DNA from 4 places in the Streptomyces sp. BA2 genome. Region 4 is predicted to be linked to each of the others. Evidence: riboswitches for the same ligand, from Rfam matches in the RefSeq annotation. Region 4 holds a riboswitch; each other region holds the start of a gene.
What was found. A riboswitch is a leader RNA that binds a small molecule or an ion and turns the genes downstream of it on or off. The one in region 4 is predicted to bind cyclic di-AMP.
Positions count from the first base shown of each region.

Region 1 (7,720 bases), 3.6 Mb from region 4:
GGCGCGGTCGGCCCGTACACCGATCTGTACGCCCTCGGCGTCCTGCTGCACGAACTCCTCAGCGGCGACGTGCCGTTCAGCGGATCGACCGCGCTTGGCGTCCTGCACCGCCACCTCTACGAACCGCCGCTCCCCGTCCGCCGCCTGCGCGCCGAGGTCCCCGAGGCACTCGAAGCCCTGGTGCTCAGGCTCCTCGCCAAGGACCCCCAGCACCGGCACGGCAGCGCCCAAGAGGTCTACGAGGAACTGGCCCCGCTGCTCCCCGCGCGCGGCATCCCCACCGGCGGCCCGCTCGACCCCACCCGCCCCTTCCTGCGCCCGCACGCGCCGTGGCCCGACCGCGCGACGACACCGGCGCCGGCCCCCGCCATCCAGCCGGACAGGGCCGGCCAGCGTCAGGACCCCGGCGGCCACACCGACGTGGTGCACGCCGTCGACGAGGTCAAGCGGCTCCTCGGCGAGGGCCGCATCACACAGGCTGTGGACATCCTCGGCTCGATCCTGCCCGCGGCCGCCGCCAAGCACGGCGAGCACTCCCCGGTGGTCCGCTCCCTGCGCAAGCAGTACGCGGCGACGCTCATGGACGACGGCCAGTACCGCCGCGCCCTGCCCGAACTGCGCCGCCTCGCCGACGAGCGCGCCGCCGAGTCCGGCCAGGCCGACCCGCACTCCCTCCAGTTCCGCTACGAGGCCGCGCAGTGCCTGGAACAGCTCGGCGAACCGGCGGCGGCCCTCGCCGAGTACCGCGCCCTGCTCCCCTACTACGAGAACCGCTACGCCTCCGACGACCGCGAACGCCCCCTCGACATCCGCCGCCGCATCGGCCACCTGCTCCTCGCCCTCGGCGACCGCGCGGCGGCCCACGACACGCTGGCGCGGCTGCTCATGGACGCCGAGCGGATGCACGGGGTCGGGCATCCGTTCCCGGCGGAGATCCGGCGTACGTTGCAGTGGCTGGGACAGGTGCGGGGCTGAAGGCGGGGAACGTACCCCAATTCCCGTCGAATCGTTGGTCGAATGGGTGGCCGAGAGACCGGCCACTCCCTAACATCGATCACCGCAAGACTTTGTGCACCGCCGCACAATCTCTCCGCCGGGAGGCTCACTTGCACCGCCGTCGTCGTCGCACCGCGCTCGTCCTCTCCACCGCCGCGATCGCCGCGGCCCCCCTCCTGACCGCCTGCGGCAGCGAAGCCCACCCGGGCGCCGCGGCCGTGGTGGGCAACGACCGGATCACGGTCTCGCAGCTGGAGGGCCGGGTGAACGAGGTGCGCGACGCGCAGCGCGCCGCGATCCCGGACGAGCAGCAGTACGAGCAGGCCATCGCCAAGAGCGGCGGCCTCACCCGCAGCACGCTGCACACGATGGTCCTTGACAAGGTGCTGCACCAGGCGGCGGCCGACGCGGGGGTCGACGTCTCACGCCGCGACATCCAGACCATGAGAGCGGGCCTCGAACAGCAGGCGGGCGGCAAGAAGGCCCTCGAACAGGGCTGGCTCCAGCAGTACAGCGTCGCCCCGTCCCGCCTGGAGGAAAGCCTCCGTACGGAGATCGAGGCCCAGAAGCTGGCGAAGAAACTGGGCGTGGACATGAACGCGCCGGAGGGCCAGGCGGTCTTCTGGAAGGAACTCTCCAAGGCTTCCAAGAAGCTGGACGTGGACCTGAACCCGCGGTACGGCACGTGGGACGTGGAGAAGAGCAAGCGCGCGGACGCGAAGACGCCGTGGGTGCGCGAGGTGTCCGGGGACGGCGCGGCGGGCCCCAAGCAGGCATAAGAAGACCAGGCGTAAGAAGACCAGGCATAGGAACACCGTGCGGGGGCTGTCAGTGGCGTGGGTTACGTTCGACGGGTGAACGAAACCACGCCCCCGGCCGACGCTCCCGGCCGCGTCATCCTCCTCACCACGAGCCACCGGGTGGCCCCCGGCCTGCTTTCCTGGCCCGCGTGGCAGGCCCTGCACGGGGCCGACGAGGTCCTGTGCGCCGACGCCACGCACCCCCAGCTGCCGTATCTGCGCGAGGCGGGCGTGCGGGTGGGCCAGGCGTCGCCCACGGCCCAGGAGTTGGTGGAGGCGTGCGCAGGAGACCGCACGGTCCTGGTCATCGCCACGGCCGAGGGTGACCGCGCCCTGACGGACGGCCTGGCGAGGCTCGCGGGCTCGGGCCGCGTGTCGATGCCCGACCTGGAACTGCTCCCGGCGTCGTACGACCTGCCGGGCGCGCGGCTCCTGGACCTCGTCCAGGTCATGGACCAGATCCGGGGCGAGTGCCCCTGGTCGTCCCAGCAGACGCACAAGGGCCTGGCGAAGTACGCGATCGAGGAGGCGTACGAACTGGTCGAGGCGATCGAGGAGGGCGACAGGGAGGAGCTGCGGGAGGAGCTGGGCGACGTCCTGCTCCAGGTGGTCTTCCACGCGCGGATCGCCGAGGACGACGACGAGTCCCCCTTCTCCGTGGACGACGTGGCGGGCACGATCGTGGAGAAGCTGATCCACCGCCATCCGCACGTGTTCGGCGACGACTCGGCGGACACTCCCGAGGACGTGAAGGCGCACTGGCTCCGCACGAAGGCCGAGGAGAAGCAGCGCTCGTCGGTGACGGAGGGAATCCCCCTGGGCCAGCCGGGCCTGGCCCTCGCGGCGAAGCTGGCCTCGCGGGTGCGGACGGCGGGGCTTGAGGTCGCCCTCCCCTCCGGGGAGGGAGTCGGCTACGAACTCCTTGCGCTCGCCCTACAGGCCGAGGCGGAGGGCGTGGATCCGGAGGCGGCGCTGCGGGGTGCGGCGCGGGCTTATCGGGATGCAGTGCTGGCTGCGGAGGGGAATCCCAGCCCGTCCGGCGTTTGAGGACGAACTCGGCGGAGCCGGTGATGGGGGGTGCGCAGGGCTTCGGGGAAAGAAGACCGCTAACCGCGGATACGGTCGACCCATGCAAGACCAGCCGCCGGCCTCCGCAGAGGCGCCTCCCGCAGCCTGCCCCGCAGGGGCCACCCCGCCCGAGGCCCAGGGGCCAGAGCTCTTCACCTGGGAGTTCGCCACCGACCCCTACCCCGCCTACGCCTGGCTCCGCGAGCACGCCCCCGTGCACAAGACCCGGCTCCCCAGTGGCGTGGACGCCTGGCTGGTCACCCGGTACGCCGATGCCAAGCAGGCGCTAGCCGACCAGCGGCTCAGCAAGAACCCGGCCCATCACGGCGAGCCCGCGCACGCGAAGAGCAAGACCGGCATCCCGGGCGAGCGCAGCGCCAACCTCATGACGCATCTGCTCAACATCGACCCGCCGGACCACACCCGCCTGCGCCGCCTCGTCTCCAAGGCCTTCACGCCCCGCCGCGTCGCCGAATTCGCGCCGCGCGTGCAGGAGTTGACCGACCGGCTCATCGACCAGTTCGTGGAGAAGGGGGAGGCCGACCTCATCCACGACTTCGCCTTCCCGCTCCCCATCTACGCCATCTGCGACCTGCTCGGCGTGCCCCGCGAGGACCAGGACGACTTCCGCGACTGGGCCGGGATGATGATCCGCCACGGCGGAGGGCCCAGGGGAGGGGTCGCCCGGTCCGTGAAGAAGATGCGCGGCTATCTCGCCGAGCTGATCCACCGCAAGCGCCTCGAACCGGGCGACGACCTCATCTCCGGGCTCATCCGCGCCTCCGACCACGGCGAGCACCTCACCGAGAACGAGGCCGCAGCGATGGCCTTCATTCTTCTCTTCGCCGGGTTCGAGACCACCGTCAACCTCATCGGCAACGGCACCTACGCCCTCCTCACCCACCCCGAGCAGCGTGAGCGGCTCCAGGAATCCCTGGGGGAAGGCGACACCGCCCTTCTGGAGACCGGCATCGAGGAGCTGCTGCGCTTCGACGGTCCTGTCGAACTCGCCACGTGGCGGTTCGCGACCGAGCCGCTGACCATCGGAGGGGAGAGCGTCGCCGCCGGCGACCCCGTCCTCGTCGTCCTCGCGGCCGCCGATCGTGACCCCGAACGCTTCGACCGGCCGGACACGCTCGACCTCTCCCGCCGCGACAACCAACACCTCGGCTACGGCCATGGCATTCATTACTGTCTCGGCGCACCGCTGGCCCGGCTCGAAGGCCAGGCCGCCATCGCGACCCTCCTGCGGCGCCTCCCTGACCTGCGTCTCGCGGCGGAACCTGGTGATTTGAGATGGCGCGGCGGGCTCATCATGCGCGGACTCCGCACCCTGCCCGTGGGGTTCACACCCGCACAGAAGAGCAAATATTCGGCCCCTGAAACGACGTTTAACTGACGGACCGTCAAGACTGTGACTTTCACGTGATCTCCGCTGCATCGACTTGTGACAAGCGTTCGACTGCCGCTACGTTCACGACGACTCGGCATCCCGTGCCGCAGTCGTCGCTCCAGCCACGCGAAAGGCAACCGCATGCTCTCCGGCAATGGTCGTCACCGACGCCCCCGCCAGGCCCCGGCCCTGATCGTCGCGGCAGGAGTCGCAGGATCGGCCATCGCCATCCCGCTGCTCGGCGCCACCAGCGCGAGCGCGGCGGACACCGCCACGTGGGACAAGCTCGCGGAGTGCGAGAGCGGCGGATCCTGGAGCGCGGACGCGGGCAACGGCTACTACGGCGGGCTCCAGTTCTCGCAGCAGGTCTGGGAGGAGTACGGCGGCCTCGACTTCGCGCCGAGCGCCGACCTGGCAAGCCGCTCGCAGCAGATATCCGTCGCCGAGAAGGTCCTTGACGACCAGGGGCCCGAGGCCTGGCCGAGCTGCGCGCCGATCGCGGGACTCACCCAGGACGGCGCCGCCGCCGACGTCGACCCGGGCGCCCCGATCACGACGATTCCTTCTGACGAGCCGTCGGAGCCGACCGGGTCCGACGAGTCGTCCGAGCCGAGCGAGCCCAGCACGTCACCGAGCGAGTCGGCCGACCCCTCGGATAGTGCCGAGCCTTCCGGGAAGCCCTCTGAGGAAGCTTCCGAGAAGCCGGACGCCGACGACGAAGCGCGAGACAAGAATCACGACGAGTCCGGCAAGCCGGACGACTCGACCAAGTCCGGTGACCCGGACAAGTCCGGGCAGGACGATGCCACTTCGCCCGCTCCCACCCCTCCCGCCGGTGAGGGCGAAGGCCGCCACCGCGGCGACAGCGCGGACGACGAGCCGTCAGGCGACGCCTCACGCGAGGGCTCGGGCCGGCACGCCTCCCGTGGCGACGAGCGTCAGAAGGACGGCTCCGAGGGGACGTACACGGTCCGCTCCGGAGACAACCTCTGGGCCATCGCCGACGAGCACGACGTGAAGGGCGGGTGGGCCGAGCTGTACGCCGAGAACGAGCAGTCGGTCGGCTCCGACCCCGATCTCATCCTTCCCGGTCAGAGCCTCGATTTGGGCGAAAAGTAGGGGTAGTTGGCGAGTCGCTTTTTGCTCGATGTCCCAATTGGCGCAAGTGAGACATGGGTCTCAGAAGCCCTGATCGTCTTTGAAATTCGGGCGATCGCATGACTACGGTCGTGACCGCTCGCCACAGCGGGCCCCGCCGGTCGGTACGCCGAGTCCTGCCAACGGCCGTTCGGGAACAGTCGTCGCGTAATGCGCCGTAGGCAGGAGCGGGGGAACCAAGGTTTCCGCCGGGCCCGGCCGTTCAGCATCGCGAGAGCGAGGCGGAGAGCGGACGGGAACGGCTAGGGGTTAAGTCGCGCTCAGGAAGCGCGGCCGGGCAACTTCATCGGCCCGAACCCGACAGCTCACCTCGCAGGCGTCGGTGAGGGGATCACTCATGCTGTTTTCCAGCAAGGGCAAGCACCGCCGCCCGTCCAAGGCCACCCGTGTCGCCACGCTCGCCGGCGTCACCGGTGTCGCGGTCGCGGCCCCGCTGATGGCGGCCGGCCAGGCCTCCGCCGCGACGAACTCCGAGTGGGACGCCGTCGCCCAGTGCGAGTCCGGCGGCAACTGGTCCATCAACACCGGCAACGGCTACACGGGCGGCCTGCAGTTCTCGTCGTCCACCTGGGCCGCGTACGGCGGCACGAAGTACGCGCCCACCGCCGACAAGGCCTCCAAGGCCCAGCAGATAGAGATCGGCGAGAAGGTCCTCGCGGGTCAGGGCAAGGGTGCCTGGCCGAGCTGCGGCGTCGGCCTCTCGAGCGCCTCCAACGAGGGTGGCGGTGCGCAGGAGAGCGCCCCGCAGCAGCAGCCCCAGGAGCAGCAGCCGCAGAGCGCGCCCAGCGCCCAGACCGAGCAGCCGCAGCAGGCCGCTCCCAAGGCCGCGCCCAAGGCCGAGGCCCCCAAGACCGAGTCCAAGAAGACCGTCGAGACCCCGACCGGCAAGACGGTCAAGAAGGGCGACGGCGAGTACAAGGTCAAGAAGGGCGACACCCTCTCCAAGATCGCCGAGGCGAAGGACGTCAAGGGCGGCTGGCACAAGGTGTACAAGCTCAACGGCGACATCATCGACAACGCCGACATGATCTACCCGGGCCAGCAGCTCCACCTCAGCTAGGTCCCGCGAGGCGCCATCCTCCCCGCCCCGGTGCGCGTATCCCCCGTACGCACCGGGGCGGGGGTCATTTGTCCCCACCGCTGCCCCCACCGCTTTGTTCCGTTCGGAAACTTTTTGCTCTCGGTTTGTCCACAGGACGGTCGCTCGGCTGGCTGTTGCCCGGGAGCCGGTTAGGCTCGTGTCCGCGAGGCCAACGCCCCGCGTACCCGCGTCACATCCCAGAAGGAGATGCTCGTGCCGTCCATCGACGTCGTCGTAGCCCGGGAAATCCTGGACTCCCGAGGCAACCCCACGGTCGAGGTCGAGGTCGGCCTCGACGACGGCAGCACGGGTCGTGCCGCCGTTCCGTCCGGTGCGTCCACCGGTGCTTTCGAGGCCATCGAACTCCGTGACGGTGACCCCAACCGTTACCAGGGCAAGGGCGTGGAGAAGGCCGTCCTCGCCGTCATCGAGCAGATCGGCCCGGAGCTCGTCGGGTACGACGCGACCGAGCAGCGCCTGATCGACCAGGCGATGTTCGACCTCGACGCCACCGACAACAAGGGCTCGCTCGGCGCCAACGCCATCCTCGGCGTCTCGCTCGCCGTCGCGCACGCCGCGTCGGAGGCCTCCGACCTGCCGCTCTTCCGCTACCTCGGCGGCCCGAACGCGCACCTGCTGCCCGTTCCGATGATGAACATCCTGAACGGCGGGTCGCACGCCGACTCGAACGTCGACATCCAGGAGTTCATGATCGCGCCGATCGGCGCCGAGTCGTTCTCCGAGGCCCTGCGCTGGGGCACCGAGGTCTACCACACGCTGAAGAAGGTCCTGAAGGACAAGGGCCTGTCCACCGGCCTGGGTGACGAGGGCGGCTTCGCCCCGAACCTGGACTCCAACCGCGCCGCGCTCGACCTCATCCTCGAGGCCATCAAGCAGGCCGGTTACGTCCCCGGTGAGCAGATCGCGCTCGCGCTCGACGTCGCCGCCTCCGAGTTCTACAAGGACGGCTCGTACGCGTTCGAGGGCAAGTCCCGCTCGGCCGCCGAGATGACCGAGTACTACGAGGAGCTCGTCGCCTCGTACCCCCTCGTCTCCATCGAGGACCCGCTGTTCGAGGACGACTGGGCCGGGTGGAACGCCATCACCGAGAAGCTCGGCGACAAGGTCCAGCTCGTCGGCGACGACCTGTTCGTCACCAACCCGGAGCGCCTGGCCCGTGGCATCGAGGAGAAGTCGGCCAACGCCCTTCTGGTGAAGGTCAAC
Region 1 covers NZ_WSRO01000002.1:4,056,086-4,063,805, reverse strand. The annotation lists gene E5671_RS20885 (serine/threonine-protein kinase) at 1-975, shown strand, start outside; gene E5671_RS20880 (SurA N-terminal domain-containing protein) at 1,107-1,775, shown strand; gene E5671_RS20875 (nucleoside triphosphate pyrophosphohydrolase) at 1,851-2,843, shown strand; gene E5671_RS20870 (cytochrome P450 family protein) at 2,926-4,263, shown strand; gene E5671_RS20865 (LysM peptidoglycan-binding domain-containing protein) at 4,399-5,376, shown strand; cyclic di-AMP (ydaO/yuaA leader) riboswitch at 5,559-5,749, shown strand; gene E5671_RS20860 (LysM peptidoglycan-binding domain-containing protein) at 5,753-6,475, shown strand; gene eno (phosphopyruvate hydratase) at 6,710-7,720, shown strand, end outside.
Region 1: it holds a riboswitch for cyclic di-AMP, as region 4 does, so the genes downstream of both, E5671_RS20860 (LysM peptidoglycan-binding domain-containing protein) here and E5671_RS04885 (LysM peptidoglycan-binding domain-containing protein) in region 4, are expected to answer to the same signal.

Region 2 (7,720 bases), 5.2 Mb from region 4:
GGGTAGTCCTCCTCGAACTGGAGGATGTTGCGGATCGTGGCGCCGCGGAAGGCGTAGATCGACTGGTCCGCGTCACCCACGACACACAGCTCGGCGGGGTCGTCACCCTCGCCTCCGGAGGGGCCGACCAGCTCGCGCACCAGGGCGTACTGGGCGTGGTTGGTGTCCTGGTACTCATCGACCATCACGTGGCGGAAGCGGCGGCGGTAGTGCGCGGCGACGTCCGGGAACGCGCGGAACATGTTGACCGTCGTCATGATCAGGTCGTCGAAGTCGAGGGCGTTCGCCTCGCGCAGCCGCGACTGGTACATCGCGTACGCCTGGGCGAGCGTCCTCTCGAAGCCGTCGGCGGCCTGGCCCGCGAAGGTCTCCTCGTCGATCAGCTCGTTCTTCAGGTTCGAGATCTTGGCGCTGAAGGACTTCGGCGGGAACTTCTTCGGGTCGATGTCCAGATCGCGGCAGACCAGCGCCATCAGCCGCTTGGAGTCGGCGGCGTCGTAGATCGAGAAGGAGGAGGTGAAGCCGATCGTCTTCGACTCGCGGCGCAGTATGCGCACGCACGCGCTGTGGAACGTCGACACCCACATCGCGTTGGCCCGCGGTCCGACGAGCTGCTCGACGCGCTCCTTCATCTCGCCCGCGGCCTTGTTCGTGAACGTGATCGCCAGGATCTGTCCCGGGTGCACATGCCGCTCGGCCAGGAGATACGCGATGCGGTGCGTCAGGACCCGGGTCTTGCCGGAGCCTGCGCCCGCGACGATGAGCAGCGGGGAGTCCGCGTGCACGACGGCCGCGCGCTGGTTCTCGTTCAGCCCGTCTAGCAGGGCAGCCGGGTCGAGCACGGGGCGCGGGGCGCCGCCGCGGTAGTGCGCGTCCCGGGGCACGGGCGCGTCGAACTTCCCGTCGAACAGATCATCCGGAACGGACTCCGGAGCACTGTCCTCGGGCGGCGGCGGGGGCTCTTCCTCCGAAGCCCGCGAGGGCTTGAGGTCCGCCAGGAAGCTGTCATCAAAGAGGCTGCTCATCGCCTCCCGAGTCTAGGCGGCCCCACTGACAACCCGCCCCGGGTTCCGGCCAGGTCGACCCGGCTACGCCTCGCTCGCGTCCGGTCACTCTCCGCCATGGCACGGCGTGCCCGCGTCAAGAGCTTCGTAAAGTAACGAAAATGTATCGGGCATATCGAACATCAACCTTCACACGGGCCACACGAGTTGGCTAGCGTGCTCCGCGGGCTGCTCGTACTCCCACCGGCGAACCCCGCCGGGAACGGGCGGCCTCCGCCGAGTTCGATCTCCTCGGAGCCGGGGACCCACGATGAACTTGGGGTGAATCGGTCCCGTACGAAGTACGGGACTGTAGGGCAACCTTCCGGAACCACCCGCCCGAACCCGACAGCTAACCCGGTAGGCGGTCTACGGAAGGAGTCGCCTCCCTTGGCGTCGCACCGCAAGCCGCGGACCCGCATTGCCGGCCTACGCGCCACCCCCGCCATCGGCATCACGACGGCAGCCCTCACCTCCGTGGCCCTCCTGTCACAGAGCGCGCAAGCGGCACCGTCCGCGCCGCAGAAGCCCAGTCTCGAAGAGGTCCAGAAGAAGGTCGACGACCTCTACCACCAGGCGGGCGTGGCCACCCAGAAGTACAACTCGGTCAAGGAGCGCACCGACAAGCAGCGCAAGAAGGTAGACACCCTTCTCGACGATGTGGCCAAGCGCACCGACAAGCTGAACGAGGCCCGCCAGCAGCTGGGCACGTTCGCCGCGGCGCAGTACCGCACCGGCGGCGTCTCCGAGACCGCCACGATGATGCTCGCCGACGACCCGCAGAGCTTCTTCGACCAGAACCACCTGTCGGACAGGCTGACCGCGCGCCAGAAGAAGGCGGTCGACGACTACCAGACGCAGCAGGTCTCGGCGACGAAGCAGCGCACGAAGGCCGCCAAGAGCCTGGAGACGCTGAGCGACTCGCGGGACGATCTCAAGACGAGCAAGCAGACCGTCCAGAAGAAGCTGGGCCAGGCGCGCACGCTGCTCTCGGAGCTGACGGCCGAGGAGAAGGCACGGCTCGCGGCGATCGAGAAGAAGAAGGAAGAAGAGGCCAAGCGCAAGGCCGCCGAGCTGGCGCGCAAGCAGGAGGCCGAGGCGGAGGCCAAGCGCAAGGCGGCGGAAGAGGCCGCGGCCAAGGAGCGCGAGAAGGACAAGGAGACCCCGGACTCGGGCTCCGGTTCCGGTTCCGGTTCCGACACGGGCTCCGGCACTGGCTCCGGCTCCGGCTCCGGCGACACGGACAGCGGTTACGCGACGAAGGCCGCGAAGGTGATCAACTTCGCCGAGGCCCAGATCGGCAAGCCGTACGTGTGGGGCGCCACCGGCCCCGACTCCTACGACTGCTCCGGGCTCACCCAGGACGCGTGGAAGGCCGCGGGGATCTCCCTGCCGCGTACGACGTGGGACCAGGTGAAGGTCGGCACAACCGTGAAGACCGCCGACGCCAAGCCGGGTGACCTGGTCTTCTTCTACGACGACATCAGCCACGTAGGGATCTACATAGGCGACGGCAAGATGATCCACGCCCCGAAGCCGGGTACGAACGTCCGCGTCGAGTCGATCTACTACATGCCGATCCACAGCGTGGTGCGCCCCGCGTAACCGCCGCCCACGAGAACCCTTCACACGAGAAACGGCCCTCCACGCGCGCGTGGAGGGCCGTTTTCTGCGGGTCGTGTCAGGTCCCGGGTCGTGTCAGGTCCACAGCACCGCGATGAAGATGTTCGCGACGGTCAGCAGCCCGACGGCGCCGAACATCCCCTTGTCCACCTTCTCCTCGTCCCGTTTCACATAGACCAGCGCGAGGATCACGATCAGGACGGCCATCTTGATGCCGATCTTGACGTTGTTGACGGGGTTGTCGTCCGCCTGGTTGAGGCCCACCAGGATCACGCCCGTGACGAGCATCGTGAGCGCGCCGTGCAGCATCGCGGGGCTGAAGCGGGCCGTGCCCTGACCCATCTGCTTCATCTGGGTGAGGAAGCCGCCCAGGAGGGAGGCGATGCCGATGATGTGCAGGCCGACGAAAAGATGGGTGAGTACGTCCATGGGCCCGGAGCCTAGCCGGGCCCCTATCACCACTCCGTAGCCAGGTGGGCCCCAAGCCCCGCATCGGTCACACGCGCATGCGAAGAGTGCCGACCCGACAGATCACGCAGTCACATACGGTCACCGACCCGCGCACTTCCGCCAGTTGTGCACAATCCGTCACCAACCCGTGACGGTCAGGTTTAGCGTCCTTCGTCAGGTGACCGGCTCCCCACCGCCGCCCGGACCAGGGGCGGCATCCGGACACCACCGCCGAGAATCCGGCGGCGGTCCGCTCCCCCTGTGCGGGCCGCCGCCGGAACCTTAAGGAGCCCCCTTCGTGGCAGCGCACCGCAAGCCGAAACAGCGCTCGCTCAGTGGCCATACGGCCCGCACCGCCGCCACCATCGCCCTCGCCGGGGCCGCCACGGCCACCGCCTTCGACGGCACGGGACACGCGGATCCACGCATCGGTCCGGCCGAGGTGAAGTCCAAGGTCGACGCGCTCTACCGCGAGGCGGAGGTCGCCACCGAGAAGTACAACGGCGCCAAGGAGAAGGCCGAGAAAGCGGAGAGGTCCCTGGGCGAGCTGCGGGACGAGGCGGCCCGCAAGACGGAGAAACTCAACTCGGCGCGCGAGGGGCTCGGTTCGATCGCCGCCGCGCAGTACCGCAGCGGCGGCATCGACCCGGCCGTCCAGCTCGCGCTCTCCTCCGACCCCGACCAGTACCTCGACCGCGCCGCGCTCGCCGACCGGGCGGACAGCCGCCAGGCCGCGGCCGTCACCGGCGTACAGAAGCAGCTCCAGGAGATCGACCAGCTGCGCACCGAGGCCGACGACACCCTCGCGCACCTCAAGTCCCGCCAGGCGGAGCTGAACAAGCACAAGAAGACCGTCAACGGAAAGCTCGACACGGCCAAGCGGCTCCTCTCGCAGCTCACCGGCGGCCAGCGCGCGGAGCTCACGGGCGAGGACAGGGCGTCCCGTACCGCGGACCGCGACGACGCCTCGGGCGCTCCGGCCAAGGCACCCAACTCCCGTGCCTCAGCGGCCGTCTCGTACGCCCACAAGGCCCTCGGCAGCCCATACGTCTGGGGCGCCACCGGCCCCAACGCCTTCGACTGCTCGGGGCTCACCCAGGCCGCCTACCGGTCGGCGGGGGTCGATCTGCCGCGCACGACGTATGCGCAGATCGCCGCGGGCGAACGCGTTCCGCGCTCGCAAATCCAGCCAGGTGACCTGGTCTTCTTCTACCAGGGCATCAGCCACGTGGGCATCTATGTGGGCAACGGCCAGATGATCCACGCCCCGAACCCGAGCGCGCCGGTTCGCCTCGCACCGATCAGCCAGATGCCGTTCGCGGGGGCGACGCGGGTGGTGTGAGGGGGCGACGCTGGTGGCTTGAGCGGGGGCGACGCGGGGCGTGAGAGGGCTCGCAGGCCCGCGGGTAATGTCAGGGCCATGCCCCGCCGTACGTTGCCGCCGCCCCCGCCGCCTGTCCATCTGCGCACCTGGCCGGACCGGAACGCGCTCCTGTACGACCGCGGCATGGCCCTCGAAGAACTGCGCAGACGAAGCCTTGGCGTGCACCGTCTCCTGCTGCTCTGGCTGTTCGCACTCGGCTGCGTCATCGGCTGGGCGCTCCTGACGGTGCCGTTCGGGATGATCGAGGACCACGATCCGATGGCCTTCGTGATGGGCCCGATATGCGCGGTCCTGGGCCTCGGGGCCCTCGCTCCCTCGGTGATCGGCGTCGTCGTCGGCATCCGGAACGACCGGAGGATCCGCGAACTCACCGACAGCTGGCTGGCGCTGGACAGCCACCCGGCGTCGGACTCCGCTCTGCGCTCCCCCGGCCTGAGCCTCTGCTGGCTCCTGTCGTCCCTCACCGTGTGCGCACTCGGCCTGTGGGCCTCTTTCGCGGCCGCCGCCTACGCCGAGCCCGGCCGGGACTCGTACAGCGACGTCATGCTCGGCATGGGGGCGGGCCTCATCCTGTGGCTGACGGGCCTCATCGGCATCACCAAGGCGGCGGGCCACTACCGCTGGGCGATACGGAAGTTGGCCCCCGCCCCGGCCTGACCGTCAGACCAGTCGCCGCGCCGTCGCCCACCGTGTCAGCTCATGACGGTTCGACAGCTGGAGCTTCCTCAGCACCGCCGACACATGCGACTCGACCGTCTTCACGGAGATGAAGAGCTGCTTGGCGATCTCCTTGTACGCGTATCCACGCGCGATGAGCCGCAGCACCTCCCGCTCGCGCTGCGTGAGGCGGTCCAGGTCCTCGTCGACCGGGGGCGCGTCGGTCGAAGCGAAGGCGTCGAGGACGAACCCGGCCAGGCGCGGCGAGAACACCGCGTCGCCGTCCTGCACACGGAAGATGGAGTCGACGAGATCGGTGCCGGTGATCGTCTTGGTGACATAGCCGCGGGCACCGCCACGGATGACTCCGATGACGTCCTCGGCCGCGTCCGAGACGGAGAGCGCGAGGAATCGCACAGGGCGCTCGGCGTCGGACATCAACGGCGCGCAGCGGCGCAGCACTTCGACACCGCCGCCGCCCGGAAGGTGCACGTCGAGGAGCACGACCTCGGGGCGCGTCGCGGTGATGACGGTGACCGCCTCGTCGACGTCCGCGGCCTCTCCGACGACCTCGACACCGGTGATCGTCGTCCTGCCGATCTCCGCCTGGACACCCGTGCGGAACATCCTGTGGTCGTCGACCAGGACGACGCGCGCACGGCGGCCCTCCGGGACACCGCCTGCGGCGGCACCGGCCGCGTCAGCGGTAGCATCGGCCGTCGCATCGGCGGGCTGAGTCGATTCGGGCATTCCGGCCGATGTGGTCGGTTCGGCCGACGTGTTCGGCTCGGCCGCACCGTCCGGTCCACCCCTGGGCCCCACGGGCTCACTCGCGTCGCTCATGTCGTCGCCGTCCTCTCCATCTCCAGCTCGACTTCCGTGCCGCCCCCCGGCACCGCGCGCAGCCGCGCCGTGCCGCCGTTGCGCTGCATACGGCCGATGATCGATTCTCGTACGCCCATGCGGTCGTCCGGCACGGAATCCAGATCGAAGCCGGGGCCACGGTCCCGGACGGACACGAACACCGTCTCCCCCTCGACTTCGGCGAAGACCTGCACCGCACCGCCCTCGCCACCGTACTTGGCGGCGTTCACCATTGCTTCCCGCGCGGCCTGCGTCTGCGCCGTGAGACGGTCGTCCAGCGGGCAGTCGCCGACTATGACGACCTCGATGGGGACGCCGTGCTTGTCCTCCACCTCCGCGGCGTCGCGCCGGACCGCTTCGGCGAGGGTGTCGGGCTCGTCCGCCTCGTCCTTGCCCGTGCCCTCTGGTTTGTAGAGCCATTGGCGCAGGTCGCGCTCCTGGGCGCGGGCCAGGCGGCGGACCTCTCCCGCGTTCTCGGCGTTGCGCTGGATCAGGGTCAGGGTGTGCAGGACCGAGTCGTGCACATGGGCGGCGACCTCCGCCCGCTCCTGGGCACGGATACGCATCAGCCGCTCCTCGGAGAGGTCCTGCATCATGCGCACGAGATAGGGGCCGGCGAGCAGCGCGACGCCGACGAGCACGGCGAGCGCGGCCTGCAGCACGGAGCTGAGGTGCGAGGTGGAGCCCTGCAGCACGACGATCCCGGAGACACCGGCGCCGACCAGCAGCACTCCGGCCCCCGCGCGGGCGATGGTCAGGGTGCGCCTGCGGCGGCCGACGGCCATCCAGCGGGCCCGGCGGGCGTTGTCGGCCTGGCGCCAGACCAGGGCGACACCGGCGGCGACGAGCAGGGTCGGCCAGAGATAGGCCTTGGTCGAGCTGCCCAGGTCCACGTTGCCCACGAAGACCATGGCGACGATGACCATCGCGAGCAGCGCGACGAGCTGGCCCTTGTCCGGCTTGCGGGCCACGAGTCTGCGGCGCCCGTCGGGCGACGTCTCGGCGGAGACGGCTGACGGCGGGCGCTGGGCGTCGACCCCGCCGACGCCCAGCGGCACGAAGAACCAGAACGCCGCGTACAGCAACGCACCGAGCCCGTCCGCCATGAACAGGCCGACGAAGATCAGCCGCACCCAGACGACGGGCAGGCCGAGGTGGCCGGCGAGGCCGCGCGCGACACCGCCGAGCCAACGACCGTCACCGCTGCGATAGAGCTTTCGCAGCGGCCGCTCGTCTTCGATGGATACTGCTGCGGCTTCCGGCATGTCTCCGATATTCACACGTGTACGCGGGCGCGGGCATCAGGGTCGACCCCCGAGACGTCCCTGATCTCCGACCCGGACGTCAGGGCGTGGAGGTCAGGGCAGGGGCGTGTCAGGGACGATCTCAGGGTTCGGCCAGGGTTGTCCCGACTGCCGCGGCGGCCTCCGGCCCGTCACCATGGACACATGACAGACGAGCAGCCCGCCGGGACGGGCCCACAGGCCGCGCCGCGCGATCCTCTCACCGCCACGGCGCAGGAGCCGGGCGGGCCGATGGTCGTGCGGGCCTTCCGCCGCGACCGCCGGCACAAAAAGCTGGGCGGCGTGTGCGCGGGGCTCGGTCAGCACTGCGACATGGATCCGGTGATCTTCCGGATCGGGCTCGCGCTCCTCTCTGTCACCAGCGGGCTCGGCCTTGTCTTCTACGGCTTCGCGTG
Region 2 covers NZ_WSRO01000002.1:5,640,669-5,648,388, reverse strand. The annotation lists gene pcrA (DNA helicase PcrA) at 1-1,025, opposite strand, end outside; cyclic di-AMP (ydaO/yuaA leader) riboswitch at 1,269-1,425, shown strand; gene E5671_RS28355 (C40 family peptidase) at 1,434-2,648, shown strand; gene E5671_RS28350 (hypothetical protein) at 2,742-3,095, opposite strand; gene E5671_RS28345 (NlpC/P60 family protein) at 3,415-4,458, shown strand; gene E5671_RS28340 (hypothetical protein) at 4,537-5,157, shown strand; gene E5671_RS28335 (LuxR C-terminal-related transcriptional regulator) at 5,161-5,907, opposite strand; gene E5671_RS28330 (ATP-binding protein) at 5,997-7,286, opposite strand; gene E5671_RS28325 (PspC domain-containing protein) at 7,470-7,720, shown strand, end outside.
Region 2: it holds a riboswitch for cyclic di-AMP, as region 4 does, so the genes downstream of both, E5671_RS28355 (C40 family peptidase) here and E5671_RS04885 (LysM peptidoglycan-binding domain-containing protein) in region 4, are expected to answer to the same signal.

Region 3 (7,720 bases), 8.0 Mb from region 4:
GGGGCAGGCCTCCTCGACCGTGCACCCCAGGCCGGCGAAGGCCGCGACAGCGGGTGCGAGCACGTCGCTGACCTCTCGGTCGACGGGCACCGCTCCTCCCATGTCGGGCGACCAGGCGATCCGCAGCCCTCTCAAGTCCCGCTCCAGCGGCCCGCCGAACGCGCTCCCCGGCGTCTCCAGGGCGATCGGCGAGCGCGGGTCGGGCCCCGCGACGACGGACAGCAGCAGGGCCGCGTCGGCGACCGTGCGCGCCATCGGCCCCTGCACGGCCATGGTCGACCAGGGGGCGGTCTCCGGCCAGCTCGGCACCCGGCCCGGCGAGGGGCGCAGGCCCACCACGTTGCAGAACGAGGCGGGGTTGCGCAGCGAACCGCCCATGTCGCTGCCGTCGGCCAGGGGATGCATGCCGCACGCGAGCGCCGCGGCCGCTCCCCCGCTGCTGCCGCCCGCCGATCGCTGAAGGTCGTACGGGTTGCGGGTGGCCCCGAAGACCGGGTTGACGGTGTGCGAACCGGCCGCGAACTCGGGGACGTTGGTCTTGCCGACGGTGATCGCCCCGGCGCCCCGGATGCGTTCGACGATCAGCTCGTCCCGGTCCGGGACGTTGTCGGCGAGGAGCGGCGTCCCGTAGGTGGTCCGGATGCCACGGGTGTCGTGCGTGTCCTTGTGGGCGACGGGCAGCCCGTGCAGCGGGCCGAGCGGCGCACCGCGCACGGCGGCCTCGTCGGCGGTGTGCGCCTCGGCGAGCGCGCGCTCCGCCACGAGGGTCACCACCGCGTTCACGGCGCCGTCGACCTGCTCGATCCGGTCCAGATGCGCCTGGACGACCTCGCGCGCGGACAGCTCGCGGGCGCGGATCCTGGCAGCGAGTTCGCGGGCGGTGAGGTGGACGAGCTCGGAGGCTTCAGGGCTCATACGACGGCGCTTTCGGCTCGGGGCGGCGGAGATCGCGACGAGGCGGAGTATGCCCACGTCGCCGGATCCCCCGAACATGCCCCCACCAAGGTTACGTACGTCCTGTACATTTTTTACAGGAAGCCTTGGGGAGCAGCCGACCCCGGCAGAGGAGAGACGTGCCATGAACCGACCGTTCGCCCGCTATGTCCTGCCCGAGTTCACCGAACGCACCAGCACGGGGCAGCGGACCCTCGATCCGTATTCGAAGCTCTTTGAGGAACGCATCGTCTTCCTGGGGACGCCGATCGACGACACGTCGGCCAACGACGTGATGGCGCAGTTCATGCACCTCGAATATCTGGCGCCCGACCGCGACATCGCGCTCTACATCAACTCCCCCGGCGGCTCGTTCAGCGCGATGACCGCGATCTACGACACTATTCAGTTCGTCACCTGCGACGTGGAGACGACGTGCCTCGGGCAGGCCGCGTCGTCGGCCGCCGTCCTGCTGGCCGCGGGCACCCCCGGCAAACGGTTCGCGCTGCCCGGCGCCCGGGTGCTGATCCATCAGCCTTCGCTCGCCGAGCCGGTCCACGGCCAGACGTCCGACCTGGCGATCCAGGCCGACGAACTCCTGCGCACCCGCGCTCAACTGGAGAAGCTGCTCGTCCAACACACGGGCCAGAGCGCGGAACGCGTCGCGGCCGACATCGAGCGGGACAAGATCCTCAGTGCGTCCGAGGCAGTTGACTACGGCCTGGTGGACCGGATCATCCCGAGCCGCAAGTCGTCCCTGCGCACGCCGGACGCGGGGTGAACCGCCGATGCTGCCACCCGAGCTCCCTCCGCTGCCCGCACTCACCCGCGCCGAGGGCGAGTTGATCGACCGCTACCTCGAAGTGGTCGACCTGGTGGGCCGGATCAACCCCGCCCGAGCCTCGGACACCTACGGCGGACTGCGCGCCGCCCAGGCCCTCGTCGGCAGGGCCAGTGCCCTGCGGGACGCGCTGACGCTCATGCATCAACGGGGCGAGAGCGCCGTGCACGCACCGACACTGGCCCGGGCACTGCGGGTCCTCGACGGAGAGCGGCGGTCCGGACGGGTCATCGTGCCGCCCTCGTCGCCGTCCTGAGCACCCGTCACCTCCTCCTCCGAAGCCCGAGGCGTCCGGGGCCGATCTCAAACGAACCAAACGGGCTACCTCGTTCGGCGTAGACATGCGTCGTTGTTCGGGCCGTCTTCAGTTGCGTCAGATGTGTACGCGGGGGCCGGAATTCCTCGTTCCGGTGCTGGTCGAACGATCGTCTGGTGCCGTGACCGGATCCCGAAACCGACCTTGTCCACCCGAACGGTTCAGCCGTGAGGAGCCTCACAAAACGCCGTTTCGGCTCGGAATTCTTGCCCTTGACGGGTCAAGATCCCTTCCGACGACAAGCCCCCGCCACAGCGGCGGGGCGGTCCGGGCGGACGCCGAATCCTGCCGCCGCCCGGATGACCGGTCGACATCGGTGCATCGGCAGGAGTGGAGGACCCAGGCATGACGGGTCGGTCCGGAAGGTCCGGACGACGACCCTTGGGGTGAAGCCGCACACCGCGGCCGGGCAACTTTGTCAGCCCGAATCCGACAGGTCATCCTTCACAGGCGGTTGACGAAGGGTTGCGCATGACCGCGCTGAATCATGTTCCGTCGCTGCTCACCAGGGCCGGTTCCGTATCGGCCCTCACGCTCGCCGTCGTAGGCGGCACCCTCGTGGCCCCGGGGCTCACGTCGGAGGCAGAGGCCGCGACACACGGGACGAAGGCGCTCAAGATCGCCGCCTCCAAGAAGGGCTCGCCGTACCGCTACGGAGCGACGGGGCCCAACCGGTTCGACTGCTCGGGCCTGACGCAGTACTCGTTCAAGCGCGCGGGCAAGAAACTGCCACGCACCGCCGGACAGCAGTACAACAAGACCCGCCACGTCTCCGCGTCCAACCGCGCCCGCGGCGACCTGGTCTTCTTCCACTCGGGCCGGAACGTCTACCACGTAGGCATCTACGCGGGGAAGGGCCGGATCTGGCACGCCCCCAAGTCGAACACCGTGGTGCGGCTCGAGAAGATCTGGACGAAGAGCGTCTCGTACGGCCGGGTGCGCTGATGGCCCGTCACTGATCCCCGGTAGCTGACCTGTCGGAGGGCGGTGGCGGTGGCCTCACGGCCGCTGCCACCGCTCGGTCGCCGCTCGGTCGGCGCTCGGCCACCGCTCAGTCGGCGCTCAGTCGGCGCTCTGATCGGCGCGCCCGCCAGGCGTGGAGCGCGTCGACGCGGATACTCGTGCGCCATGGCCGAAAACAACAGTTCTTCCACTGCGGGTGAACCATCGCGCAACGAGACGCGCTTCGAACGTGCCGATCGCAATTTCTCGGAGATCCTCCAGGAACTGCGGGTCACGCAGGCCGGGGTGCAGATCCTCTTCGCGTTCCTGCTGACGCTCGCCTTCACCGAGCGCTTCCCCTCGCTCGACACGATGCAGCGCGCCACCTACGTGACCACGCTGCTGCTCGCCGTCCTCGCCGCGGCGTTGTTCACCGCTCCGGCCGCCGTGCACAGGTGGCTGTTCGGGCAGCACGCCAAGCCGCTGATCGTGCGGGTGTCGTCCCGCCTCGCCGGCGTCGGTCTGGGGGTCCTGGTGTTCGCGGTCTCCGGCGCCGTACTCCTGGTCGTCGACGTGGCGGTGGGCAGGACCGGCGGGATCATCGCGAGCGCGGGCACGCTGGTGGTGTGCGCGGGCCTGTGGGGCCTGCTCCCCCTCCTGGTGCGTGGCGCGGCGGACAAGAACGAGGACGAGGGCGACGACGGCAAGGCATCGGGCACGTCGCACGACATCAGGCGACCAGGGCCTCGGTGAGGAGCACCAGGCCGAGCACGCTGAGCGCGACGCCGGTGCCGCCCTCGATGGCGCGGGCCGTGCGCGGCCTGCGCAACCACCGCCCGAGGCGGTCGACCAGGAGCGCGACGACCGGGAACCACACCAGGGCGAGGGCCACGATGATGGACGCGAGCAGCAGTGTCCTCGGCATCGCGGGGCTGCCCGCGGGGACGAACTGGGGCAGCACGCTGAGGAAGGTGATGGGCGCCTTGGGATTGAGGGCGTTGGTGAAGAACCCCTGCCGCAGGCTGCCCCCGACCGCCTCCTGTCCCGCACCCTCCCGGGCGCCGAAGCTCTCCAGCGGCCGCGCCGCCGACCGCAGCGCGCGATACCCGAGGTAGAGCACATAGGCCCCGCCCGCGGCCTGCAACGCCCGGAAGAGCGTGGGAACCGCCGCGAGGACCGCCGCGACCCCGGCCACCGCGAGCGCCGTGTGCACCAGGAGCCCGCCCGCCACACCGATCGCGCAGGTGACCCCGGCGCGGCGGGAGGCGAGGGCGTTGCGCACCACGACGGCGAAGTCGGCACCCGGCATGGCGACCATGCCCGCGGCGACTCCGGTGAAGGCGACCAGTTGTGCGTCCATGGCGTCAAGGCTGGCGTACTTCTGCCTTCAGCAGGTATGTGGAATATCCTGGGTCTGCCTTAAGCAGGCCTTTAGCCCCACGCCGACGGACACCGCACCTCCCGCCGGCTCCTGCACCGGGAGAGACCATGTACGACCCGACGCGGCTCGCCGCACTGGTGGCGGTCTCCGAGGCCGGGTCGATCACCCGCGCCGCCGAACGCCTCGGCTACACCGTGCCCGCCCTCTCCCAGCAGCTGGCCAAGCTGGAACGGGAGGCGGGCACCGCGCTCCTGGTCCGGCACCACCGTGGCGCACGGCTGACCGGTGCCGGTGAGCTGCTGCTCGCGCGGGCGCGCAGGGTCCTTGACGAGATGGAGCAGGCCCGGCACGAACTGGCCCAGCTTGCGGGCCTTTCCGGCGGCAGGCTGCGCGTGGGGACCTTCACCACGGCCGGGATCCATCTGGTGCCGCCCGCGCTGACCGCGTTCCGCCGCGCCCATCCGGACATCGATCTGACGGTACGGGGCTATGAACCGCCGCTCGGCATCGCGGCCGTGGCGGCGGGCGAGGTCGACCTGGCCCTCACGCACACGTACGAGCCCGCGGATCCGGTGCCGCTGCCCGCGTCCGTGACCGCGGAGCCGATCCTGGTCGAGGAGCTCGTCCTGGTGACCTCCCCCGGACACGCGCTCGCGAACTCCCCCTCGCGGCTGCCCCTGAGCGAGCTCGCCGGTCAGCCGCTCATCAGCATGGCGCCGACGCATCCGCCACGGCAGGGCGTGGAGTCCGCGCTCGTGCGGGCCGGCGCGACGCCCTCGGTCCTGGTCGAGACTCCGGGCTACGCGCTGGTGTGCGCGCTCGTCAGCGCCGGGCTCGGCGTCGCCGTCGTACCGGAGATGGTGGCGCGGACGGCGGCGACACCGGTGGGGACGAGGCCGCTGGAGCCCGGCAGTCTGCGCCGCACGATCTCGGTCGTCCACCGCGTCGACGAGCCGCATCCGGCGGCGGACACCTTCCGGGCCCTGCTCCGGGGTGCCTTCGGACGCTCAGCGGGGTGAGGGCGAGGCCGAGGGCGCCGTGGCCCCGTCGCGGACCGGCGCGGTCCACGGCAGCGCGATCCAGACGGTCTTGCCGCCCTCGGGGGTGGGCGCGACCGACAGCCTGCCGCCGCACTCCATGGTCAGCCAGCGGATGATCACCAGGCCGCGGCCGTTGTCCTGCTGGACTGCGGCGGGCAGCCGCTTGGGGTAGCGGGGATGGCTGTCGGTCACGCCGATGCGCAGCTGCTCGTCCCGGTCCAGCTCGATGTCCACCCTGAAGGTGGGCGACTCGCCCCGGGTGTGCTGGACGGCGTTCGTGGCCAGTTCGGAGACGATGAGCCGGACCGTGTCGGCCGCTTCGGTCTCGCCCGGCAGGCCCCACTCGGCAAGGATGCTCGAGACGTATTTGCGGGCCGCGGAGACCGAGGCAGGATCGCTCGGCAGGGTGACGGATGCTTCCTGAAGGTCTGCCATGGCGACGTTGTCCCTTTCCCACCGGGGCTCGGCTCCGACCCGTAGCGAAGGCACGAGGACAGTCCCGGAATGGTGCTTCGCGCCAGCCTGCCACTCTTGGACCCCTCACAGGTGTCCATCCACCAAGATGTGCATATATCTGTCGCTCAAAGCGGTGAACTCTGCTACGAGAGACCGTATTTGGGCGCGAGGTCGGCGCTTCCTCTACTGTCGCCCCTGAAGAGGCTCGGGGAGGCCGGAAAAGGGAACACTCCGTCGGGAAGGAGACGGACATGCGGTACGGTCCCGCGGTGCGCCGCCGGAAACTCGGCGCCGAACTGCGTGCGCTGCGCACGCGCGCCGGGCTCACCAGCGGCCAGGCGGCGGGCCGGGTCGGCTGGCATCAGTCGAAGGTCAGCCGGATCGAGACGGGGCGTAGCAGCGTCAAGGCGGCCGACGTAGGACTGCTGCTCGATGCGTACGAGGTGGGGGACCCCCAACTCCGCCAGTTGCTGGTGGCATTGGCGGGCTCGGACGACGACGGTGGACGCCGCCACTGGTGGCACGCCTATCGCGAGCTGCTGCCGCCCGCATACCGCGACTTCATCAGCCTGGAGTCACAGGCCTGTCGGATGCGCACCCTGGAGACCACCGTCGTGCCCGGCCTTCTCCAGACGCCGGACTACGCGCGTGCGGTGACGCGGGCCGCGCTCGACGGGCTGCCGGACGAGCAGGTGGACACGCTGGTGGAGGTGCGTCTGGCACGTCAGGACGTACTGCGCACGGCTCCGCCGCTGCGACTGAGCGTGATTCTGGACGAGGCGGTGCTGCACCGGCCGGTGGGCGGCAACCAGGTGCTAGCGGGTCAGTTGAAACGGTTACTAGAAGCCGCACAGTTGCCCCATGTACGACTTCAGGTGCTGCCGTTCGCCGCCGGAGAGCACGTGGGTCTCATCGGCTCTTTCGTTATCTTCTCATTTCCGAACATTGCTGATCTGGATGTGGTTGTTCTCGACCACTTGACGAGTAGCCTCTACCTCGAACGGAAAGAAGACCTTCAGGCATACACGGAGGCCTTCAACTCCCTTCAGAGAAAGGCACTTTCACCCGAGGAATCAACGGATCACATCGCCGGGATACGTGACGGCGCGTAAGGGGGCACCATGACTGCACTGCCTCGGCACGTACCTTCCAGCACATCTCTGCACGGCGCACGGTGGTACCGCAGTAGCCGCAGCAACGGCATGAACAACTGCGTGGAGACAGCCCCTCTCGCTTCAGGGCCGAAGCAGGGGCTGCTCGCCGTGCGCGACTCGAAGAACACGGCAGGGCCCGCCCTGCTCTTCTCACCCGCGACATGGGAGGCCTTCGTCCACGGCCTCCGGTGACTACCGGGGTGCGGCGCGGCTGATCACTCGTACGGCATCGGCGATCTGTGCGTCGGTGAGATCCGCACGGGCGGTCAGCCGCAGCCGTGAGATGCCGTCGGGCACCGACGGCGGACGGAAGCAGCCGACGGCGAGGCCCGCGCCCCGGCAGTCGGCGGCCCACCGCACGGCCGCTTCTGGTGAGGGTGCGCGTACGGAGACGACGGCGGCGTCGGGGCGTACCGCCGTGAGACCTTCCGCCGTGAGGCGTTCGTGCAGCTCGGCCGCGACCGAGCGCGCCCGCGCGGCGCGCTCCGGCTCCCTGCGAAGCAGCCGCAGGGCCGCGAGTGCCGCGCCCGCGGCGGCGGGAGCGAGCCCCGTGTCGAAGATGAACGTCCGGGCCGCGTTGACCAGATGGTCGATGACCTTGGCGGGCCCGAGGACCGCACCGCCCTGACTGCCGAAGGACTTCGACAGGGTGACCGT
Region 3 covers NZ_WSRO01000002.1:8,435,648-8,443,367, reverse strand. The annotation lists gene E5671_RS40435 (amidase) at 1-915, opposite strand, end outside; gene E5671_RS40430 (ATP-dependent Clp protease proteolytic subunit) at 1,079-1,714, shown strand; gene E5671_RS40425 (hypothetical protein) at 1,722-2,030, shown strand; cyclic di-AMP (ydaO/yuaA leader) riboswitch at 2,366-2,558, shown strand; gene E5671_RS40420 (C40 family peptidase) at 2,562-3,035, shown strand; gene E5671_RS40415 (DUF6328 family protein) at 3,219-3,785, shown strand; gene E5671_RS40410 (LysE family translocator) at 3,763-4,392, opposite strand; gene E5671_RS40405 (LysR family transcriptional regulator) at 4,521-5,432, shown strand; gene E5671_RS40400 (ATP-binding protein) at 5,421-5,888, opposite strand; gene E5671_RS40395 (helix-turn-helix domain-containing protein) at 6,161-7,021, shown strand; gene E5671_RS40390 (DUF397 domain-containing protein) at 7,031-7,255, shown strand; gene E5671_RS40385 (8-amino-7-oxononanoate synthase) at 7,256-7,720, opposite strand, start outside.
Region 3: it holds a riboswitch for cyclic di-AMP, as region 4 does, so the genes downstream of both, E5671_RS40420 (C40 family peptidase) here and E5671_RS04885 (LysM peptidoglycan-binding domain-containing protein) in region 4, are expected to answer to the same signal.

Region 4 (7,720 bases):
CATATAGACCGTGCCCGGGCGCGGAACTCATCGCTCTCCGGCGATTTATCGCCGCCCGGGACCGCGCCCGTGCCGCGGATGGCGGTGGTGCGAGTCAACTGCTGTGCCTCGCCTCCGTCTTCGGGAGCGAAGAGGTGGGGCGCGGCTTCGCACGCTCGATCTCCACACGGTTGTACCGAGCGGGGCAGCAACACCCTGAGGGTTCTGGGCCCGTACGAGGACAGCAGCTCCTAAGGGCGACGAGCCGCTGTCGCACATCCTCAGCGGCATACCGGCGCTTGGGCAACGGCAAGAACAACCACTGAGCCGCGAGCCCCCGGATCAGCCGACACACGGCCGTAGTCCCTCTGTCGTAATCCGCCTGCATGGTTGATCGTTGGGCCGTCGGGATCAGCCGTACAGCGAACAGGGGGACGACCTATGACGATCAACCGCAGGGGACTGCTCGGGGCGGGCGCCGTGTTGGGGCTGCTGAGCGCATGTGGCTCCAACACGGGCCGGGACGATGGTGGTTCAGGCGACGGGCCGAAGCTGTCGCAGTGGTACCACCAGTACGGCGAGCAGGGCACCGAGCAGGCCGTGAAGAAGTACGCCGCCGCCTACAAGAAGGCGAACGTCACCGTCCAGTGGCGACCCGGCAACTACGACGAGCAGACCGCGGCCGCGCTCCTCACCGACTCGGGCCCTGACGTATTCGAGGTCAACGGCCCGTCCCTCGACCAGATCCAGGGCAAGCAGGTCGCCGATCTGACCGAGCTGTTCGACGGCGTCAAGGACGACTTCAACCCTGCCGTTCTCGCCCCGAAGACGTACGACGGCAGGATCTGGGGCATCCCCCAAGTCATCGATATGCAGATGCTCTACTACCGCAAGAGCCTGCTCGCCGACGCGGGGGTTCAGCCCCCGAAGACGCTGGACGAGCTCGTGGACGCCGCGAAGAAGCTCACGTCGAAGAAGACGAAGGGCCTGTTCCTGGGCAACGACGGAGGCGCCGGCGTCCTGGGCGGCACGCCCCTGTACGCCGCCGGTCTCGAACTCGTCACCGCCGACGGCAAGGTCGGCTTCGACGACCCGGCCGCCGCCCGCGCCCTCGGCAAGATCCACCGGCTGTACGCCGACAAGTCGCTGCTCCTGGGCGCGCCCGCCGACTGGTCGGACCCGTCGGCGTTCGTCCAGGGGCTCACCGCCATGCAGTGGTCGGGCCTGTGGGCCCTGCCCACCGTGCAGAAGGAACTCGGCGACGACTTCGGCGTCCTGCCGTTCCCGAAGGACGGCGCGGCGGGCAAGCCCTCGGTGCCCGTCGGCGCGTACGCCGCCGCGGTCAGCACGCGCAGCAAGCACCAGAAGGCCGGCAAGGACTTCCTCAAGTGGCTGTGGATCGACAGCACCGACCGCCAGGAGGACTTCGCCCTCGCGTACGGATTCCACATCCCGGCCCGTATGTCCCTGGCGAAGAAGGCTGACAAACTCAGCAAGGGCGCGGCGGCCGACGCCGTCCGCTACACCACGGACTACGGCCACGCCGAGCCCCTCCTCTGGACCCCCGCCAGCAGGAGTGCTTACCAAGATGCCTTGAGCCGGATCATCAAGGACGGTGCGAGCCCCGACGGCGAGCTCAAGAAGGTCGTGCGCAAGGTGTCCGCCGAGCTCGGCCGGGTGAAGAAGAAGTCGTGACCACAGCAGCCCCTCGCGAACAACAGGCAAGTGGGCGAAGGAAGTTGTGGGGACAGCAGAACCGCACCCTCTGGTTCTGGGTGTTCGTCGGACCCTTCCTGCTCGGCCTGGGCGTCTTCACGTACGTCCCGCTCGGCTGGAGCGTCTACCTCAGCTTCTTCGACGCACACAACACCGTCACCCCGAACGACTTCGTCGGCCTCGGCAACTACACCGAGATGCTGCGGAACGAGGCGTTCACCGACAGCCTGTGGACCTTCCTGGTCTTCTCGCTCTTCATCGTGCCCGCGACGTACGCGCTCTCCCTCGCGCTCGCCCTCATGGTCCACCGCCAGCGCCGTGCCCAGGCGTTCTTCCGCTCGGTCTTCTTCCTGCCCGCGGCCTGCTCCTACGTCGTGGCCGCGCTCATCTGGAAGATGTCGATCTTCAACGGAGTACGGTTCGGGCTCGCCAACACGGTCCTCGGCTGGTTCGGCGGCGACCAGATAGCCTGGCTTTCGACCACCGACCCGCCCTGGTACTGGGCCGTGATCGTCACCGTACGGCTCTGGCTCCAGGCGGGCTTCTACATGGTGCTCTTCCTCGCCGGACTCCAGCGCATCAGCCCCACCCTCTACGAGGCTGCGGCCGTGGACGGGGCGCGGCCCGGCTGGCAGGTCTTCCGCCACATCACGTTCCCGCAGCTGAAGGCGACATCGGTGGCGGTGGTGCTGCTGCTCGTCATCAACGCCTTCCAGGCGTTCGACGAGTTCTACAACCTGCTCTCGGACTCCCGCGGCTACCCGCCCTACGCCAGGCCCCCACTCGTCTACCTCTACTACACGGCGCTCGGTCAGGGACAGAACCTCGGTCTCGGCAGCGCGGGCGCCGTCCTGCTCGCCCTGATCATCGCGGTGGTGACGGTGGGTCAGGCGAAGTGGTTCGGGCTCGGCAGGAAGGAGGCGGAATGAGAGGCCACACGAGGGACGACGCAAGGGTCAGGGCGGGCCGCGCGCTGCGCCTCTCGCTGCTGATAGCACTCGCGCTCCTGTTCCTGATCCCCTTCTACCTCCTTGTCCGCAACGGGCTCTCGTCCGAGAGTGACATCACCTCGCCCGAGTGGACCTTCTTCCCCTCCTCGCTGCGCTGGGGGAACGTCAAAGAGCTCTTCGAAGACACCTCCGTACCGTTTGCGCGCTCCCTGCTCAACTCCTCGCTCATCGCGGTCGCGACGACGCTCGGCACGCTGCTGCTGGCCTCGCTGGCCGGCTACGGCCTGGCCCGCATCCCGTACCGCCACGCGAACAAGGTGTTCTACGCGATCCTCGGCACGCTGATGGTCCCGGCCTCCGTCACCTTCGTCCCGACGTTCGTCCTGGTGTCGTCGCTCGGCTGGGTGTCGACGCTGCGCGGTCTGATCGTCCCGACGCTGTTCTCCGCCTTCGCGTGCTTCGTATTCCGGCAGTACTTCCTCGGATTCCCAAGGGAGTTGGAGGACGCGGCGCGCGTCGACGGGCTCGGATACTGGCGCACGTACTGGCGGGTGGTGGTGCCCAACTCCCGGCCCGTCTTCGCGGCGGTGGGCACGATCGTCTTCATCGGCGCGTGGAACTCGTTCCTGTGGCCGCTGGTCATCGGACAGGACCGCGACGCATGGACGGTGCAGGTGGCCCTGTCGTCGTTCACCACGTCCCAGGTGATCAGGCTGCACGAACTCTTCATCGCGGCCGCTGTGTCGATCGTGCCGCTGCTCGTCGTGTTCCTGTTCTTCCAACGGTGGATCGTGGCGGGGGTGGAGCGGTCGGGCATTGACGACTGACTATCGACGACTGACTATTGACGACTGACTTACGATCTTCCGCATGCAGAGCGCGGACATCGCAGTTGACGGAGAAGACCTGCGCCGGGTCGTCACTCTGGCCATCGACACCCTGAGGGATGCAGATCCCGACGCCTGGGAGGCCAAGGCGGGAACGCTCGAGTGGACGTGTTGGGAGACGCTCGAGCATCTGGCCGACGATCTGTTCACCTACGCCGCGAGGTTTGGGCTCGCCAAGCCGCCGATGTCAACGGTGTTGCCGTTCCGGACGAGCAGTGACCGAAGTGGTGGGCCGGAGAATGTCATCTTCGTTGATCGGGCCTCGGGACCCGAGGGTCTCCTGACCATCCTGGAGGCGTGTGGAGGCTTGCTGGCGTCCGTGCTGCGCACGGCACCCTCAACCACCGTCGCTCACCACGTCTTTGGGCCCTCGGACCCAGAGGGCTTTGCTGCCATGGCAGTCGTTGAAACCCTTGTGCACACCCATGACATCACTCAGGGGTTGAATCTGGAGTGGTCGCCGCCGAGGGATCTGTGCGAACGGGTCCTGCAGAGGCTCTTTCCCCACGTCGCCATTGACTGTGACGTCTGGCAGATCCTGCTGTGGGCGACGGGACGCACCGCCCTCCCTCATCGCCCACGACTCACCGAGTGGCGCTGGTACGGCACGAAGGGCGTGTGAGTGCCCACCGCGCGACTGGGGCGAACGCATATTGGTTTGCCGCCGGTCAGCCCTCTCGGATAGGAAGCCGGCCCCGGACAGGCCTGAGCCCCGGGCGCCTGGCGCGCCGGGGCTCAGAGGGGACGAGAGGGATGATGCGAGGGGGGTGCGGTCTAGTACGGGCCGTTCACGTTGTCGATCGAGCCGTACCGGTCGGCCGCGTAGTTGCAGGCGGCAGTGATGTTGGCGACCGGGTCGTAGCTGTCCAGCGAGGTGCCGGGCACGTGGTAGGCGTCGAACGTGGGGCCGATGACCTGCAGGAGTCCCTTGGAGGGGGTTCCGGCCACGGCGTTGGAGTCCCAGTTGTTGATAGCCAGCGGGTTGCCGGAGGACTCGCGCATGATGTTGCGGTGGATGCCCTCGTAGGAGCCGGGGATGCCGCGCTGGGCCATGATGTCGAGCGATTCCTTGATCCAGCCGTCGAGATCGTTGGTGTACGACTTCTTCGCCGGGGCAGAGGCGGGCTTCGCGGCTGCGGTGTCCTTGCGCTCGGAGCGGTCTGCTCGCTCGGCGGTGGCCTTCTCGCCGAGGGTGAGCTTGATACCGGGGTGGATCAGTGCCGGGTCACCACCGAGGGCGTCGCGGTTGTCCTCGTACAGCTTCTTCCAGCCGCCGCTCAGCGAGTGCTCTCGGACGATCTTGGAGAGGGTGTCGCCCGCTGCGACGACGTAGGTCTTCGGGGCAGCGGCGGGCTTGGCGGCCGGGCCTGCCTGCGCGGCGCTGGCGGCGGTCGCGCCGAGGACCGGGAGCACGAGCACGGCCCCGCCCGTGCCTGCGGCGGCGATGCCACGGGTGAGTGAGCTGGACTTGGGACGGCGGTGCTTTCCCTTTGCAGGCATGACGAATTCCTCTCCGTCGCCTACGAGGTGAGCTGTCGGGTTCGGACGGGAGATGTCCGGTCGCACTGCGCATGCGACTTCACCCCGAGCCGTTCCGGAATCCGGATCGGCGGCTTACCTGGGTCCCCCGCTCCTGCCGAGCGAAAGTGAGTGATGGGAAGGGTTTCCGGACAGCGGCAGGATTCGGCGTTCCATCCGGATTGACGGTGACGTTAAGCGAGAAAGCCCGGACGGAACAAGAGCGGAATTCGAATAGGGAATGCGCGAGGCCAGTCCTTGATGACCGGAACCGCCCACTTTCTTTGATCAAATAGCCCCAACTTTCTTTACGCAGAACGGAAGTGCGCTCAGCGGCTCCCCGGGAGGCGCGAGCTGTTGGTGTGACCTATTCCACTGAATGGGATGCGGGCTGGAGGGCGACTCGATGGCGTATCGGATCGCGCCATTTCGCATGAGTATCCCGCAATGCAGGCATGGCTTTATATACATTACCAATACTGAGCAAAAGCATTTCTTACGGGCAAGATGGACATGGTGCGAAGTTCACTTTCCCTGCCAAAGCGGGCATATTGAATGGTCCGGGTCCTGCTGCGCAACGCGCATAGCGCGAGTGCCAGCCGCTCCCGACGTCACCGAGGCGACAGCGCACGGCCTCACTCACCAGATCGAGCAGCTCCCGGCATCTAGAGCCGAAATGGGGAAATCAATGTCGACGAGGGGGCGGAGGTTGGAGATGCTCAATCCCCGTATTGGGGCGACCTGTTGTATTCCCTATCCGATCTGCATTTTGAGAATCCCGACTCTTCGCCCGCTCCGCCCACACGTCGAACCTCTGGTCCGTCATGCCACCACGATCCCTGACTCTCGCCTTGGTGCAGGGCGAGTTCAGCCGCATCGAAGCCGAACCGGACAGCCCTTCCGCACACGCGGCCGGAACCGGCACAGCGCTAGATGTCGCTGTCGCCGCTGGGTAGTTCGTTATGGCCTTCACTCCAGTTGTTGACCCACCCGCACACCCCGCACGCGTAGCGGCCGTTGACGCCCGATACCTCGGTGCCGCACCGGCGGCAGTCCGTCGTAGTGATCTCCTGAGATTCCAGGAACGCCATGGCCAGCGTCTGGGGCCTTTCGGATGTCATGACCCCGACCCTATCCACGAGGCTGACGGCGACCTGGCGAGGGGGCGCTCGCGCGTGAGGATCCAACCGGGAGGGGCGTCAGCCTCTAGGCGGTGAAGAAGTCGACGAGCGCGCGGGCGATCTCGCCGGGCGCGTTCTCTGTGGGGATGTGCCCCGCATCTGGAATACGTACGAGCGCGGTGTTCGGGATCTCCGAGGCGAACCGCTCGGCGTACTCCACCTTCTCGAAGGCATCCTCCTCGCCCCAGATCAACAACTTGGGCGTCGTGGACCGCCGCAGCGCGGGCGCGAGATCAAGGGTGTAGCGGCTGTCGGCCGCGCCTGCCAGGGCCATCCAGGAGCGGCGTACCCGCGCATCGGTCCACGGCTCCAGATAGTCCGTGATCAGCTGCTCGGTTGCGGCGCCGGCCAGTGCCGCCGTCACCGCCCGTCGGCGGGCGTCGAGAACGTCGTCGGCGGTGGCCCCCGCAGCGTCCCCCGGGCTCCGGAACCGGGCCACGTGAGGCGCCGGCCAGGAGTCGTAGGTGACCGAGTTGACCAAGGCCAGCCGGGACACCTCCAGCACATCGTGGACGAGGAGATGCTGGGCGACGGCGCCGCCGATGTCATGACCCGCCACGGCGATCGGCCCGGAGATCTTCAGGGCGGACGCAAATCGTGTCACCCAGTCCGCAATGGCCGGGACCGTGGCAGTTTTCAGGGTGAGTTCGCCTCCCGAGCGCCCAAGCCCGGGGAGATCGACCGCAATAGGCCGCAGCCCCGCCTCAGCCAGGCGGTCCATCACAGGGAGCCAGACCCGGCTCCAGTACGTTCCGTGCAGCAGCAACACGGCGGGGCCGTCCTGCTCCACGGTCAGATAGCTCGCTGATTCGCCGTCGACCTGGACTCCGGTCCTCAGCACTCCCGTTTCGCTCGTCTCACTCATGGGACCACTGTGACCCGGGCCCGGCCGCCCGGCCCAGAGTCCAGAAAGACACCGGCGGGTACATTCCTGCCATGAACCCGCATCGGGTAGTGGCACTGCTCAACCCGCCCCAGTCGCCCTTCGAGCTCGCCTGTGCCGCCGAGGTCTTCGGCCGCGTCCCGCAAGATGCGACGGCCCGCTACAGCTTCCGGATCTGCGCCGAGACGCCTGGACCCCTGCGGACCACCGTCGGCTACGCGATGCTCGTCGACGCCGGGCTGACAGCCCTCCAAGAGGCGGACACCGTGGTCATCCCCGGCTGGCAACCGCCCGGCGCTCCCGTGCCGACGACCGTCACCGAGGCACTGCAGGCCGCCCACCAGCGAGGGGCGAGGATCGTAGCCATCTGTACGGGGGCGTTCGTGCTCGCGCAGGCCGGACTGCTCGACGGCCGTCGCGCCACCACCCACTGGCGCGACACCGCCCAACTCGCCGCCGCCTTCCCCGAGGTGCAGGTGGACCAGGACGTGCTCTTCGTGGACCACGGCGACGTGGCGACCAGCGCCGGGACCGGCGCGGGCATCGACCTGTGCCTGCACCTGGTCCGTTCCGACCACGGTGCCGCCTACGCCGCGCAGATCGCCC
Region 4 covers NZ_WSRO01000002.1:468,523-476,242, reverse strand. The annotation lists gene E5671_RS04905 (ABC transporter substrate-binding protein) at 421-1,674, shown strand; gene E5671_RS04900 (ABC transporter permease subunit) at 1,671-2,624, shown strand; gene E5671_RS04895 (carbohydrate ABC transporter permease) at 2,621-3,472, shown strand; gene E5671_RS04890 (maleylpyruvate isomerase N-terminal domain-containing protein) at 3,516-4,154, shown strand; gene E5671_RS04885 (LysM peptidoglycan-binding domain-containing protein) at 4,307-5,032, opposite strand; cyclic di-AMP (ydaO/yuaA leader) riboswitch at 5,035-5,191, opposite strand; gene E5671_RS04880 (hypothetical protein) at 5,980-6,171, opposite strand; gene E5671_RS04875 (alpha/beta fold hydrolase) at 6,257-7,096, opposite strand; gene E5671_RS04870 (GlxA family transcriptional regulator) at 7,168-7,720, shown strand, end outside.